Regions from separate parts of the Jejuibacter calystegiae genome, predicted to be linked through region 4. Evidence: predicted binding sites of a transcription regulator. Region 4 holds the regulator's gene; each other region holds the start of a gene.
What was found. The regulator PurR, encoded in region 4, represses purine synthesis genes. The targets are predictions, from matches to a motif close to CANGCAAACGTTTGCNTG.
Positions count from the first base shown of each region.

Region 1 (3,923 bases), 2.5 Mb from region 4:
ATAGAGACGGGCCATAGGTCCTCCCTAAGGGCCGGGCTAATACCCGGCCACAGGTTAGTGAACGTCAGCGATCGCCTTCATCAGCTCCGGATACGCCTTGCCATATTTCTCGCGTACCGGCGCCGTCGCCTCAATAAACGGGGTTTTGTCTATCTTGTGGAACTGCACGCCGCCGGCCTTCATTTTCTCCAGCGCCTGCTGGTTGTAGGCCTGCCACAGCTTGCGCTGTTCGAACTGCGCTTCATGAGCCAGTTTCATGATGAGTTGCTGTTGGTCGGCGCTCAGTTTGTCCCATTTCACCCGGGAATAGAGCAGCATTTCCGGCACGATCATATGCTCGCTCAGGGTATAGTGCTTCGCCACCGGCATATAGTTGTGGGCGACATAGGTAGGAGGATTGTTTTCGGCCCCGTCAACCACACCGGTTTGCAAGCCGCTGAATACCTCACTCACCCCCATCGCCACCGCGTTAGCGCCCATCGCCTTTAAAGAATCAATCGCGACCGGGCTGCCCTGCACCCGGATCTTCATCCCTTTAAGATCCTCCGCTTTAAGCACTGGCTTCTTGGTTATCAGGTTACGGGTGCCAGGATCCATCCAGCCCAGAAATACCAGCCGTGAGTTAGGATCCTGGGTCAGCATGGTCCCCAGTTTCTTACCGACCGGGCCATCAATCACTTTGTGCATATGATCTTCGTCGCGAAACACATAGGGCAGCGTAAAGACTTCTGTTGCGGGCAGAATGGAAGAAACCGGCGCCATAGAGACGCGAATCATATCAATAGCGCCTACCTGAGCCTGTTCGATGAGTTGTTTTTCATCGCCCAGAACGCCATTGGGAAAGGTTTTAATTTCCAGCTCTCCGTTGGTCGCTTTTTCCAGCTTTTCGCCCATTTGTTGGACGGCAACCACGTTGGGATAGCCTTCGGGATGGACATCCGCCGCTTTAATCACTTGCGCCGCAGCAACGGGCGCAAACAGCAGTGACGCGGTGCTCAAACAGAAACCGGCTAACGCCGGCAGTATGCTTTTATGGGTCATCGTGTCAGCTCCGGCAGGTCTTTTTTTGGTTAAAATTTTGTTACATGGCCGTTTAAAACTAGACCAGCGGAGACAAAGCGGGAGTGAAGCGCTTCACAAAAGCGCCAATTTTTAAAACAGGGGTTTAAATTGGATGTGACCGGGGTTCAGGACAGCAGCCTGGCTGTCCGTGAACTCAGTGGCTTTTGCGCAGCAGATAGCGGTAAGGCAGGGCTTCCGTCTGCTGGGCCAGCAGCTCATGTTCCATAAAGCGGCAAAAGCCGGGGATATCCCGGGTGGTAGCCGGATCGTCGGCGATAATCAACAGTGTTTCACCGGTCTGCATAGTGCGTACCGTTTTACGCACCATCATTACCGGCTCCGGGCAGCGCAGTCCCTGGGCGTCCAGGGTATGGTTCGCGCAATCGAAAGGATCGGACATACTCTTCTCATCAGCTTCTGAAAATCGCATTAGTTTACGCCTGGTAATTCTTCGTGCAAGCGAGGTGAACGATTGCGTGAAAATCATCCATTGCAATAGCCTGCCAAAGCAGTATGATGCGGCGTTTTCAGCGCGCCAGGCCTTGTAACCCTGTCGCAACTGGGTTCCCTCACCCCATTTATCAAAAAGGTCGTTGATATGATCGCATTAACGCTGCGCCAGCATCGTCGGGCGCTAATTGGGCTTTCGCTATTTCATTTGCTGGTGATTATCTCCAGTAACTATCTGGTTCAGCTCCCCGTCAACATTCTGGGTTTCCACACCACCTGGGGCGCCTTCAGCTTCCCGTTTATCTTTCTGGCGACCGATCTGACGGTGCGCATCTTCGGCGCGCCGCTGGCGCGACGCATTATCTTCGCGGTGATGATTCCGGCGCTGCTGCTCTCCTGGATTATCTCGTCGCTGTTCTATATGGGAAGCTGGCAGGGACTGGCGGCGCTCGGCGGGCTGAACATCTTTGTACTGCGTATCGCCTGCGCCAGCTTTATGGCCTATGTGCTGGGACAGATTCTGGATGTACACGTCTTTAACCGGCTGCGCCAGAGCCGCCGCTGGTGGCTGGCGCCGACCGCCTCAACCTTCTTCGGTAATTTCAGCGATACCCTGGCGTTCTTCTTTATCGCGTTCTGGCGCAGTCCCGACCCCTTTATGGCCCAGAACTGGGTGGAGATCGCAACGGTCGATTACTGCTTTAAAGTACTTATCAGTATTATCTTCTTCCTGCCAGCCTACGGCGTGTTGTTGAATATGTTGCTGAAACGGCTGGCAAAGGGGCACTCCCCTTCCGCGCTACAGCCGCTCTGACAGCTCGCATCTTGTGTTAAGATGCAAGGAGAGGCACAACCCTGGTGCTAAATAACCTGTAAGGAAGAATCAATGCGCAACCTGGTAAAATATGTCGGTATCGGCCTGCTGGTGTTTGGGTTGGCGGCCTGCGATAACAGTGACAGCCAAACGCCTGCCCAGGGCGGCGATGAAGCACAAAGCAGCGAAAACGGCCAGTCTGTCTCGCTGCTGGACGGCAAACTGACCTTCTCACTGCCAGCGGATATGTCCGATCAGAGCGGTAAGGTCGGTACCCAGAGCAACAACATGCATGTCTATTCCGATCCGACCGGCCAGAAAGCCGTGATCGTCATTGTGGGCGATACCACCAACGAATCGCTGGAAGTTCTGGCGAAGCGTCTGGAAGAGCAGCAGCGTAACCGCGATCCGCAGCTCCAGGTGGTTTCCAACAAATCACTGGAAGTAAACGGCCAGACCCTGCAACAGTTGGACAGCATTGTCTCCGCCCGTGGTCAGAGCGCCTGGTCCACCGTCCTGCTGGGCAAAGTGGATAACAAATTGCTGACCATGCAGGTCACCCTGCCTGCCGACGATCAGCAGAAAGCCCAGAGCGACGCCAACAACATCGTTAAGACCCTCAAGATTCAGTAACCGGTTACGATGATGTGGCCTGCCCGGTCGTCCGGGCAGGCCAGAATTTCAGGCGCCAGGCCAGCAGTAACGCCAGCGCCGCCAGCCCCGATGCCGCAAGGTAGATAGAGGCAACTCCGGTCCAGGCCATGATCAGCCCGGCCAGCGGCCCGGTAATCCCTAAAGACAAATCCATAAATACCGTATAGGTCGCCAGCGCGCTGCCCTGATTTTGCTGCGGCACCGCTTTCACCGCCACCACGCCTAATGCCGGGAATACCAGTGAAAAACCGGCACCGGCCAGCAGCGTTCCCGCCTTTGCCATCAGCGGCGACGGCGCCAGACCGACCAAAAGCAGCCCCAGACACTCTACGCTAAAGCAGATCATCGCCACATTCAGGCCCCCCAGGCGATTAATGCCGTTGGGGAACAACAGTCGGGTGCCGACAAAAGCGCAGCTAAACAGCGTCAGCGCAAAGGCGGCGCCTTCCCAACCACGGGCGTCGTAAAACAGCGTAATAAAGGTGGCGATAGCTCCAAATCCGGCGGATCCAAAGGCCAGCGCCAGCCCAAATGGCCACACCTTACCCAGCACCGCCCGGAACGGCAGCGATTTGCCCTTACTGGCCGCTACCGCCGGGCGCGGCAGGGCCAGTACCACCGCCAGCAGCGCTACGCCCATAATGATCGCGGCCAGCAGCGACAGCCCGCCATAGTGCCAGATCCAGACCCCCAGCGGCGCGCCCACGGCCATGGCCCCGTAGGTGACAATACCATTCCAGGAGATTACCCGGGCGATATGAGGCGTTCCCACCAGTCCCACGCCCCATAGCGTCGAGCCGGTCCCGGCCAGGCTCTGCCCGATGCCCAGCGCCACCCGTCCCAGGCACAATAGTCCCAGGCTCAACAGCGGCCAGCCGCGGGTTTGATCCGCCAGCAGATAACCCAGGCCGCTCAGGAAACAACCGCACAGGCCAAGAATCAC
Region 1 is NZ_CP040428.1:840,897-844,819, forward strand. Features, by position in the region: gene FEM41_RS04005 (TRAP transporter small permease) at 1-15, opposite strand, end outside; gene FEM41_RS04010 (TRAP transporter substrate-binding protein) at 55-1,041, opposite strand; gene tusA (sulfurtransferase TusA) at 1,217-1,462, opposite strand; gene FEM41_RS04020 (7-cyano-7-deazaguanine/7-aminomethyl-7-deazaguanine transporter) at 1,661-2,326, shown strand; gene FEM41_RS04025 (DcrB family lipoprotein) at 2,399-2,959, shown strand; gene FEM41_RS04030 (MFS transporter) at 2,964-3,923, opposite strand, start outside.
Region 1: the regulator PurR is predicted to act here: its motif matches at 1,524-1,541, upstream of tusA (sulfurtransferase TusA).

Region 2 (3,923 bases), 1.2 Mb from region 4:
CGTAAGCGGTGGCGCCGCGCGCCTGCTCGCCCGCCATACGCAGGGCATGAACTTCGGCGTGTGGTTCACCGGCGCGGTAGTGAAAGCCTTCACCGACAATGGCGCCGTCGCGTGCGATAACGCAGCCGACCCGGGGATTAGGATGAGTGGTAAAACGCCCACGGCGCGCAAGCTCTAACGCGCGCGCCATATAGAGTTGGTCCTGCATGAGCATCAGTCCTGTAAGCGGGCAATCTCTTCGCCAAATTCGCGAATATCTTCAAAACTGCGGTAAACCGAGGCAAAACGAATGTAGGCCACTTTATCCAGTTTTTTAAGCTGTTCCATCACCAGATTGCCAATCTCTTTACTGGGAATCTCGCGCTCGCCGGTAGCGCGCAGCTGGGATTTAATGTGATTTAACGCCATTTCGACGTCGTCGGAGCTGACCGGGCGCTTTTCCAGCGCTTTCTGCATACCGCTACGCAGCTTATCTTCATTAAAGGGCTCGCGGACATCGTTACTCTTTATCACCCGCGGCATAACCAGCTCCGCCACTTCGAAAGTGGTAAAACGCTCGTGACACACCAGACACTGACGGCGGCGGCGCACTGACGATCCCTCTCCCACCAGGCGGGAATCAATCACTTTGGTGTCCACAGCGAAACAAAATGGGCAATGCATAGGGCTACCTGTATCCGGAAATGGTGACTGCTTTACAGTTTACCCTGTAACGCCCGGGACAACAAAGAGACCGACGCTTTGAGACAAAGGATCTATGTTTTCTGTCACACTGCTTCTACCATTACAGTAACTCGCTGAACAAAAGGAACCTTTTTATGATGACAACGCGTTGCCTGAAGCTGATTCTGGCAGGAAGTCTCTTCACGCTTACCGCCTGTGCCGCCCAGAAAGAGGTGCGTCAGGTCAGTAATGAAGTGCAGGCGATGAATCAACAGATGAACAAGCTGAGCCAGCAGTCGGTGAAGCTGACCCAGCAGAACGCCCTGAACGCCAACTCAACCAGCGGCGCATATCTGCTGCCGGACTCGAAAACCGCCGCCCAACTGGATAGCCAGATAGGCACCCTGACCATGACCTTAAGCAAGGTGGTCGCTACCAATAATGGTACCCGCGCCACGCTCACCATTCGCGGCGGTAACAGCGCACCGCTGCCCGCCTTTAGCGGCAAGGTAGAATGGGGTCAGTTACAGGGCACCCTGGAAAACTACCAGGAAGTTAACGTGCAGACCTATCCGATTAATGTGCCGAAAAGCGTGCTGGTGCCGAGTGATGTCGATATCCCGCTCGATATGCCCGGTATCACGCCGGATCAACTGGGCTTTATCCGGGTACACGATATTGTGCCGTCGGACCCCAGCTATCAGCCGCCGGCCAAATCCCCTTTCGCCAGCTAAGCTTTCGCCCGTTCATCTGGCGGATGAACGGGCGCCTTCCCCGCCATACAAAATTCCTTTCATCCCAACGCGCCCCGGACTGGATAAATCTGACGAAATGAGTAGAATTCCGACGTCTTTATCGTTTAATTGTGAAGGCAATCGATTACCTGAATGATAACGACGTGAAAAAAGACGCATTTTTGTGAGAAAGGCTTATTTATAATAGCCCACCTTGCTACGGCGCGCTGAGATGCGCCGGCTTCCCGGTAACTTTCCCGGACAACCGAAAAACAGTGGCGAAATGATGAAAAAAATGATGTTAGCGGCTGGCGCCGCAGTGGCGCTCTCCTGCTCTTTTTCCGCAAGCGCAGCGGATAGCAATAGCGAATACCTCTCGGACTGGTGGCACCAGAGCGTCAACGTGGTGGGCAGCTATCACACCCGCTTTGGACCTCAACTGCGCAATGACACCTACCTGGAATACGAAGCTTTCGCGAAAAAAGACTGGTTCGATTTCTATGGCTACATCGACGCCCCGCGCTTCTTCGGCGGCGACGGCAGTTCTACCGGCATCTGGAACCACGGCTCTCCGCTGTTTATGGAGATCGAACCGCGCTTTTCCATCGACAAACTGAGCGGTCTGGATCTGAGCGTAGGACCGTTTAAAGAGTGGTACTTCGCCAACAACTATATCTATGATATGGGCCGTAACAGCGACAATCGCCAGAATACCTGGTATATGGGCCTGGGGACCGATGTTGAAACCGGTCTGCCGATGAGTCTGTCGCTTAACGTCTACGCCAAATATCAGTGGGAAAACTACGGCGCGGCTAACGAAGACAGCTGGGACGGCTACCGCTTCAAAATTAAATACTTTGTGCCTATCACCGATCTGTGGGGCGGCAAGCTGAGCTACATCGGTTTTACCAACTTCGACTGGGGTTCCGATCTGGGCGATGAACCGAACCGCACCAGCAACTCTATCGCCTCCAGCCACATTCTGGCGCTGAACTATGACCACTGGCACTACTCGTTTGTCGCCCGTTACTTCCATAACGGCGGTCAGTGGCAGGACGGCCCGGAGATGAACTTCGGCAAGGGCGATTTCCGGGTTCGCTCCACTGGCTGGGGTTACTACCTGGTAGCGGGTTACAACTTCTAATTCCAGAAAAATATTCGGGGATGAGGGCAACGCTCTCCCCGAATTAAAAAACAGCGTCTTAAAGCTTATTCCTCAAAGTTCCCCCTGACAGCCCCCATAATGCGTATTTTCTCAAAGAAGTAATAAAGCAATATTTCTGTCTATACTGGCATTAGCGAACCACCAATTACAAATGATAACCAGACTGTAAACTCACGCCCATGAACCTGAGGATAACAATCTATGCATAAATCCTGTATAAAATACGTTCCCCTGCTGATGTTAATGTTATTCATTACCGTTAAAAATAACGTATATGCAGCCACACCTGAATATTCAGTGGTAGTAGATGCAGGAAGTAGTAAGACCAGAGCCATACTTTATCAAGTGTCGGACAGTGATTCAGTTAAGGAAGTCGCATCAGAAACCCAAAAAACGCCGCTAGCCAGTTTCTCTCAATCTCCTGAAAATGCAGGCAAAGAGTTAATAGCTCCGCTGCTGAAAAAGGTATTAAACTCATATAATAATAAGCCACAGACGATCGACATCAACGTATTAGGCACAGCAGGAATGCGTCAGTTAACGGCAGATATGCAAGAAAAGATCTATCGTAGTATTCAACAAACCGTCAAAGATGAGGGCTATCGACAGGGTAGGATAGGAACTATCGATGGCTGGGAGGAAGGCGCCTTCGCATGGGTTCATCTTAACCAGTTGGCAGGGCTGACAGGCACAGATAACACTCAGGGAATTATTGAGGTGGGCGGCGCCTCAACCCAGATAACTTTTGACAGCAAAAATGCCTCACTGTCGGGCACGCACCCGCTAAAACTGAAAGGAAAAACATATTATTTATGGAGCCGAAGTTTACTGGGATTCGGCGCTAACTCAATACGCGATGAAGTAGATAAAAAAGAGGGGAAGAAAGCCTGTTACCCGCAAGGATATCAAAATTCCAAAGGGTTTGATTTTAACCAGTGTGATCAAGGTTATGACAACGCATTAGCAGAGAATCCAGAGGCACTTAGCATACTGAAAGCTACCGCCGGGATCCCGGCTCTTAAAACAACTCAGTTTGTTGGGTTAAGCGCTCTCAATTATACTCTTGGCTTCTTCGACACGCCTACAGCGGAAAAGGGGCAACTGAAAGAAAACATTACCACCAGTTGTACCAGTTTTAGCGACATTAACAACCAGATAAAAAACAATCCTACCAAGGACAGTTATCAACCAGAAAATAAATGCGCCAATGGGACTTTTGTTTATAATCTGCTATATGACTACCTGAAACTGGGTGATAAAAAGATTACCGGCGTAAAAAATTACAACGGCTCAGATATTCGATGGACCGCAGGATACCTGATTCTGGCCCATGAGAATCAGAATAAATAGCACCAGGGCCC
Region 2 is NZ_CP040428.1:2,353,218-2,357,140, reverse strand. Features, by position in the region: gene ribD (bifunctional diaminohydroxyphosphoribosylaminopyrimidine deaminase/5-amino-6-(5-phosphoribosylamino)uracil reductase RibD) at 1-208, opposite strand, end outside; gene nrdR (transcriptional regulator NrdR) at 214-663, opposite strand; gene FEM41_RS10860 (SadB/YajI family lipoprotein) at 822-1,397, shown strand; gene FEM41_RS10855 (nucleoside-specific channel-forming protein Tsx) at 1,684-2,541, shown strand; gene FEM41_RS10850 (acetate and sugar kinases/Hsc70/actin family protein) at 2,764-3,912, shown strand; gene FEM41_RS10845 (VOC family protein) at 3,900-3,923, opposite strand, start outside.
Region 2: the regulator PurR is predicted to act here: its motif matches at 1,532-1,549, upstream of FEM41_RS10855 (nucleoside-specific channel-forming protein Tsx).

Region 3 (3,923 bases), 780 kb from region 4:
TTCATCCTGGTAGTGATCCAGGGTGTATTCATGGTGACGGCGCCGCGCCAGGAAACATTCAGGACGGGGACATTCAGCATTAGCGTCCAGCAGCCATACCTCACTGGTGGTGGCGCTGCTGAGATCAATCAGCACGTATTTTTGCGATGAACTCTTATGTACGCCGACGTAGAAGGCTTCGTTCGGCTCTTCGAAGATCAGCTCATCATCCCGGGACGGACTGCCGACAGTGTGGCGCCACACCTGCCAGGGATGCAGGGTCTTCGGATGTTTGCGGACATAGTAGAGGGTGCGCGAATCATTGGCCCAGACAAAGTCCGGCGAGGCATTGTCCAGCACTTCCGGGTACCAGTTACCGCTCTGCAAATTACGCAACCGCAGGCTGTACTGGCGACGCGACAGATAATCCTCCGCTATCGCCATCACCTGATTATCTGGGGCCACATTCATGCCCCCCAGGGTGTAAAACTCGCTGTGGGCGGCGCGTTCATTGGCATCCAGCAGGATCTGCCAGGGTTCCTGCTCCCCGGATTCCACCGGCTGGCGCTGCCAGCAGGCATACTCATTCCCCTGTTGGTAAATATAGCGATAACGGTAGCCGTTCTTCACCCAGGGCGCCGAAGCGTCACGCTCCGGCACTCGCCCGACCATCTCTTTGAGCAATCGGTCCTGAAGCGCGCGCTGGGAAGCCATAATCCGGCGGCCATACTCATTCTCCTGGCGTAAATAGCCAAGCACCTCGGGAGCGCTCCTGTCGTCGTCGCGTAGCCAGTAGTAGTGATCAATACGGGTGTCGCCATGAACGGTGATGGCGTGCGGCACTCTTTTTGCTTTTGGGGGCATGGTTATTCTTCTTGTTTCCGGATAATGCACACCTGTAAGGGTGTGCATTATCTGCCCTTCTTGCAAGTTATACCGATTATCCTTCAGCAGCTGGAAGGATTTGGCCTTTGGCGGGGAGGGAAAGATTATTCAGGAAGCTGGCGCTTCTGAGCCTGGATATCCTGCTCGATGCCGTCGCGCACGTCCTGGGGGATCTGTAGCGCATCACCCAGCGCATTGAGGTAACTGCGCTCCATAAAGTGGTCGATGTCGATGGCAGCACAGCTCAGAAAATAGAGCTCCAGCGCCTCTTCTTCATTGCGAACCCCCTGAGCCAGACGTTGAGGATCCAAAGGCTGTTCAATGGCGCGCTGCACCAGAGCGCGCCCTTCCTGTTCAATGCCCGCCTCCTGAAGCTGCTGCTCAATGACCTGACGCTCTTGATCATCAATATGTCCGTCACTTTTAGCGGCAAAGACCAGCGCCAGTACCAGACGTTCCGCGCGCTCATCCAGCGGCGATGCCTGATTCGCCAGCGCAGGCTGTACCGGCTGCGCCTGCTGCTGCTGCGGCTGCTGGGTTTCGCTCATACGTTGCTTGTACTTGTTCCACAGCACGCTGCCAGCCACGGCGCCACCACCAACCAGTAACGCGCTGCCGCCGTATTTGGTCAATAGCTTGCGCGACGATTTGCTGGCCACCAGCAGCCCCGCCAGACCGCCCAGCGCGCCCGGTACCAGTAACTTACTTAATCCCTGCTCCTGCTTGCCTGCACTTCCCTGCTGCCCACTCTGGCCCAGCATTGACTGCAGTTGATTTAACCAGTTAGCCATGCAAATACCCCTGTAATGATCTATTCATGCACTTTGCAGGGTAAGTGACTCAGTGTCAGGAAGTGTCGGGAAACGCAAAAAAAGCAAAATGGCCCTAAAGGGCCGTCAGGTTGATGACAAAGAGGGAAAAACGTGGTTTTTCCCTCTTTGTGGTTAAAGGCTCAGGCCGCTTTATGCTTCGCGCGCGCTTTGGGCGCCGCCTTCTCTTCCTGCTCTGGTGTTGTCGCAGCCTTTGGCTGGGGCCGCTTGCCGGTCTTAATCAGGGTGGAGAGCGTCTCTTTATGCTCCGCCAGCCACAGACCTAATGCCTCGCGCTGAGATTCGTCCAGCTCCACTGGCCCCTCTTCCAGCCACTCTTCGAACGACTCCGCCAGATCTAACATTTTATCCCAGGAGTCTGCCTCCTTTTTACTGGCAAAAGACATCTTTTCCTCACCTTTGCGTACAACAACGTATTTAGTTTCAACCGCCATCGGTTTTACTCCGGGTATACTGGATTTTTAATCAGTATACCAGACCCGGCGTTTTGGCTAAACTACGTCGCCGACGCAAACGTTTTCGTAGCTGTTGTTGTATTTTTTGACCGGGGAAATCACTATGTCTGTACTGGGAACCGCACTGCGTCCTTCCGCCACGCGCGTGATGCTGCTGGGCGCCGGAGAGTTGGGAAAAGAGGTGGCCATTGAGTGCCAGCGTCTCGGGCTGGAGGTCATCGCCGTCGATCGCTATGCCGACGCCCCCGCCATGCACGTAGCACACCGCAGCCACGTCGTGAATATGCTGGATGCAGAGCAAATTAAGGCCCTGGTGGCCAAAGAGCGCCCGGACTACATTGTGCCGGAGATCGAAGCCATCGCCACCGACGCGCTGATAGCGCTGGAAAGCGCAGGCACGCATGTGGTGCCCTGCGCCCGCGCCACGCAGCTCACCATGAACCGGGAAGGTATTCGCCGTCTGGCGGCCGAAACGCTGGCGCTCCCGACCTCCAGCTACCGCTTCGCCGACGACCTGGCAGGTTTCCGTCAGGCGGTTGAAGAGATCGGCCTGCCCTGCATCATTAAGCCGGTGATGAGCTCATCCGGTAAGGGACAAAGCCTGATCCGCAGCGCCGGGCAGATTGAACAGGCCTGGCACTACGCCCAACAGGGCGGCCGCGCGGGTAAAGGTCGGGTTATCGTTGAAGGGGTGGTTAACTTCGACTTCGAGATTACCCTGCTGACCATCAGCGCCGTAGATGGCCTGCACTTTTGCGACCCCATCGGCCATCGTCAGCAGGACGGCGACTACCGCGAATCCTGGCAGCCCCAGCGGATGAGCGACCGGGCGCTGGCGCAGGCCCGTGACGTGGCGGGCAAGGTGGTTACCGCCCTGGGCGGCCACGGCCTGTTTGGCGTGGAGCTGTTCGTCTGCGGCGATGAGGTCATATTCAGCGAAGTCTCGCCGCGTCCCCACGATACCGGCATGGTCACCCTGCTCTCTCAGGATCTGTCAGAATTCGCGCTGCACGTGCGCGCATTCCTCGGCCTGCCAATAGGCGCGATTCGTCAATACGGACCGGCGGCCTCTGCGGTTATTTTACCGGAGCTAACCAGCCAGGATCTGCGTTTCAGCGGCGTGGAAAACGCCTGTGGCGCCGGGTTACAGCTACGCCTGTTCGGCAAACCGGAAATCGCGGGAACCCGCCGTCTTGGCGTGGTACTGACGACCGGAGAATCCACGGAAGATGCCGTCAGTCGGGCCAGAGCGGCCGCGGACGCGGTAGTGGTTCAGGGGGAATAAATTAAGCGGCCCTCTCCGAACGGAGAGGGCCGGAAGATTACTGCTTCGCGCCTTCCACGGCTTCACGCGCAATCTGGGTGATGCGTGCGTAGTCGCCAGACTCCAGGGCATCGCCCGGTACCAGCCAGGAACCGCCGATGCACAGCACGCTCGGCAGCGCCAGGTAGTCGCGATAGTTAGCCGGAGAGATACCGCCAGTCGGGCAGAAACGCACCTGGGAGAACGGACCTGCGATAGCCTGCAGCGCCTTCACGCCGCCGTTCGCTTCGGCCGGGAAGAATTTAAACTCACGCAGACCGTAGTCCATGCCCAGCATCAGTTCGGAAACGGTGCTAATGCCCGGGATCAGCGGGATGGACCCTTCGGTCGCCGCTTTCAGCAGCGGCTCGGTCAGACCCGGGCTGATGGCGAACTGCGCACCCGCCTCGGTCACTTCGGCCAGCTGCTGCGGGTTGATAACGGTGCCCGCCCCCACGATGGCTTCCGGAA
Region 3 is NZ_CP040428.1:4,337,819-4,341,741, forward strand. Features, by position in the region: gene FEM41_RS20285 (prolyl oligopeptidase family serine peptidase) at 1-843, opposite strand, end outside; gene FEM41_RS20290 (tellurite resistance TerB family protein) at 969-1,655, opposite strand; gene FEM41_RS20295 (YebG family protein) at 1,817-2,128, opposite strand; gene purT (formate-dependent phosphoribosylglycinamide formyltransferase) at 2,253-3,434, shown strand; gene FEM41_RS20305 (bifunctional 4-hydroxy-2-oxoglutarate aldolase/2-dehydro-3-deoxy-phosphogluconate aldolase) at 3,472-3,923, opposite strand, start outside.
Region 3: the regulator PurR is predicted to act here: its motif matches at 2,201-2,218, upstream of purT (formate-dependent phosphoribosylglycinamide formyltransferase).

Region 4 (3,923 bases):
GCCCCGCCAGTAGTATCGGACGGCGGCCAAAACGGTCCGACAGCGGTCCCCAGATCAGCTGCGCCAGCGCGAAACCGGCCAGAAACAGGCTCAGACTGGCGCTAATAGCGCCGGGGCTGGTGTTCAGACTCTGCTGCATGGCGGAAAACGCCGGCAAATACATATCGGTGGCCAGAAAGCCGATAACGCTCAGACCGGCTAGCCAGACCATAAATCCTTTTCCAGGTTGCATGATTTCTCTCTAAGATCTTTTTTGGGTGATGCAGGGAATGGGCGCAGTGTAAGGAGTGCATCATCGCTTGTGAAACGCTAATATTTGCCTGTTGCATTCAAATTTTTTGCAGGCAGATATGTGGTCGGAATACTCACTGGAAGTGGTGGATGCTGTTGCCCGCAACGGCAGCTTTAGTTCGGCAGCCCAGGAGCTGCACCGGGTGCCTTCGGCGGTCAGTTATACGGTACGTCAGTTAGAGGCGTGGCTGGCGGTTCCGCTGTTCGTGCGCCGCCATCGAGATGTCGAACTGACGGAGGCCGGGGCCTTTTTTCTGCGCGAAGGACGGGAGGTTATCAAAAAAATGCTCTCCACCCGTCAGCGCTGCCAGCAGATTGCCAACGGCTGGCGCGGGCAGCTCTCCATCGCCGTGGATAACATCGTTAAACCGGCGCGTACCCGCCAACTGGTGCTGGATTTCTACCGCCATTTCCCCGATGTGGAGCTGCGGGTTTCTCGTGAAGTGTTTAACGGCGTATGGGACGCGCTGGAGGACGGGCGCGTAGAGCTGGCGATCGGCGCCACCCGGGCAGTACCGGTTGGTGGCCGTTACGCCTTTCGGGATATGGGGATGCTGCGCTGGCATTGCGTGGTGGCGTCCGGTCATCCGCTGGCGGTAGCGGAGGGGGCGCTGGATGATGAACGACTGCGACGCTGGCCGTCGCTGGTCCTGGAAGATACCTCGCGCTCACTACCCAAGCGTACGACCTGGCTGCTGGATAACCAGCGGCGCATGGTGGTGCCGGACTGGGAGACGGCAAGAGAGTGCCTGGATGCCGGGCTCTGTGTCGGCATGGTACCAGCCCACGTTGCGCAACCGCGGATAAAAAGCGGTCAGTGGGTAGCGCTGGCTCTGGAGAATCGCTTTCCGGATGCCGCCTGCTGTCTGAGCTGGCGCCAGAACGAAGACTCACCGGTGCTGGGCTGGCTGCTGGATTATCTGGGGGATAGCGAAACGCTGAATGCGGAGTGGCTGAAGGAGCCCGGTTGAGCGGGCTCCCCTGTGCCTGGCGGCGATAGTGGTACTTAGCGGCGATAGTCGCGGAACGGGCCATCGGCCACCGAGCGGCGCTCAATCAGGCGCGGGTGAACCTCCAGGGTGCGGGACTGTTCGCGCTTATTGACGATACGGTCAATCAGCATATTAAAGGCGGTCTCCCCCAGTGAGTCCTTGGGCTGGTGGATGGTGGTCAGCGCCGGGGTAAAGTAGCGGGAGTTGCGCACGTTATCGTAGCCGATAATCGAAATATCCTGGGGCACCCGCAGCCCCATTTCGTCGGCGGCACACAGGGCGCCCATCGCCATCACATCGCCGCCGCAGAATACTGCCGTGGGGCGCTGGGGGACAGACAGAATCTGCTGCATGGCGCGGTAGCCGGATTCCGGCTCGAAGTCGCCCTGCACCACCCACTTTTCATTCAGTTTGATGCGCGCTTCTTCCAGCGCCTTCTTAAAGCCTGCCAGGCGGCCTGCGCCGGTATTGCGGTGCGGAGAGCCGGGAATCGCGCCGATATCACGATGGCCGCGTTCAATCAGGTAGCGTCCCGCCATATAGCCGCCTTCGAAGGCGTTATCGATGACCGAGTCGGTGAAATCAGCTTTCGCTTCGCCCCAGTCCATGACCACCATCGGGATATGGCGGTACTCTTCGAGCATCGCCAGCAGCGGTTCCGGATATTCCGAGCACATTACCAGCAGGCCGTCGACGCGTTTCTGAGCCATCATCGACAGGTAGGCGCGCTGTTTCTCCTGATTGTTCCAGGCGTTGCCCAGCACCAGGGTATAGCCCTTATCAAAGCAGCTTTTCTCTATGGCTTCGATAATTTCCGCAAAGTAGGGGGCCTCACTGCTGGTGGCCAGCAGCCCGATGGTTTTAGTGTGATTCACTTTCAGGCTGCGGGCTACGGCGCTGGGCGAGTAGTGCAGCTCTTTGATGGCGGCCCATACCGCATTACGGGTCTCTTCCGCGACAAAGCGGGTTTTATTGATAACATGCGACACCGTAGTGGTGGAGACGTTTGCCCGCTTTGCCACATCTTTGATTGTTGCCATCAGTCGTCACTCCCGGCCATTTCCTGGTCTCCTTGAATACCGGCCGGTTAATCGTTTGCCTGGACTTATCCCGGGGCGCAACTTTTCAGGTTGCAGGTATGTCGGGGAAGCGACACTGGACGGGAGGAGGGCATTACCGGACGGCGTAAAAACACGTTAGCCGGGGATTTTGTCCTATCTTTGCTAAAAGTGGAAGAGGAAATCTGCATTCAGGGCCACTTGATACAGGATTTTCAGGGGCGTTTGTGGGAAAATGAATCAGTCATTACGCTAATATGGAAAAAAGCACAGGAGAAAATCATGAGTACCGAACTGAAATACTCGCTGGTCACCACTATTATCGCGCTCGGCGTGATTGTGTGCGGCGCACTGACTGCCGTACTGCATTAATCCCCGACCCGGATGCGCGTCGTTGCGTATCCGGGCCTTTCTATTATTGCTATTTGCGCAACAGCCTTTTGCTTTTAACACGTCTTTAACTTTCCTCCGCAGACTGTCATTATTCTCCGCCTGACGATTTCCGGCAGCAGTGAGTTCCGCCCTGGTGGAAGCTGTCTCCCGAATTTACCGGAGAAATAACAATGAAATTTAATTTCCCCTTACTGGCGCTGGCCATTGGGGCATTTGGTATAGGAACAACAGAATTTTCGCCCATGGGGCTGCTGCCTGTTATCGCCGATGGGGTGGGCGTCTCCATCCCCGTGGCCGGTATGCTGATCAGCGCTTATGCGATTGGCGTTATGGTGGGAGCGCCGTTGATGACGCTGCTGCTGTCACATCGTGCCAGACGCAGTGCGCTGCTGTTTCTGATGGGAATCTTTATTGTCGGTAATGTGCTGTCGGCGCTGGCGCCCAGCTATGGCTGGCTTCTGGCCTCCCGGATTATCACCAGCCTTAACCATGGTGCCTTCTTCGGGCTGGGTTCGGTGGTGGCGGCGAGTCTGGTCCCCAAAGAGAAGCAGGCCAGCGCGGTCGCCACCATGTTTATGGGGCTGACCATCGCCAATATCGGCGGCGTGCCAGCGGCAACCTGGCTGGGTAGCGCCATTGGCTGGCGTATGTCCTTCCTGGCCACCGCCGGTCTTGGCGTGGTGGCGATGTTAAGTCTGTGGCTGTCGCTGCCTGCGGGCGGCGCGGGCGATCGTCCGGACGTGAAGCGCGAGCTGGGGGTACTGATGCGCCCTCAGGTACTGATGGCGTTGCTGACCACGGTTCTGGGGGCGGGGGCGATGTTTACGCTTTATACCTATATTTCGCCAGTGTTGCAGCGGGTGACTCATGCTTCGCCGGATTTTATTACCGGTATGCTGGTGCTGGTTGGGCTGGGTTTTTCACTGGGCAACTATCTTGGCGGCCGTTTTGCCGATCGCTCGGTCAACGGCACCCTGAAAGGGTTTTTACTGCTGCTGACCGTGATTATGGTCACGATCCCCTGGCTGGCGCGTAGTGAAGTCGGTGCCGCCATCGCCATGGTGGTCTGGGGGGCCGCGACCTTCGCCGTGGTTCCGCCACTGCAGATGCGGGTGATGCGAGTGGCCCATGAGGCGCCGGGACTCTCGTCGTCGGTCAATATCGGCGCCTTTAACCTTGGTAATGCGCT
Region 4 is NZ_CP040428.1:3,562,635-3,566,557, forward strand. Features, by position in the region: gene punC (purine nucleoside transporter PunC) at 1-232, opposite strand, end outside; gene punR (DNA-binding transcriptional activator PunR) at 351-1,262, shown strand; gene purR (HTH-type transcriptional repressor PurR) at 1,298-2,323, opposite strand; gene cydH (cytochrome bd-I oxidase subunit CydH) at 2,624-2,713, shown strand; gene FEM41_RS16440 (MFS transporter) at 2,905-3,923, shown strand, end outside.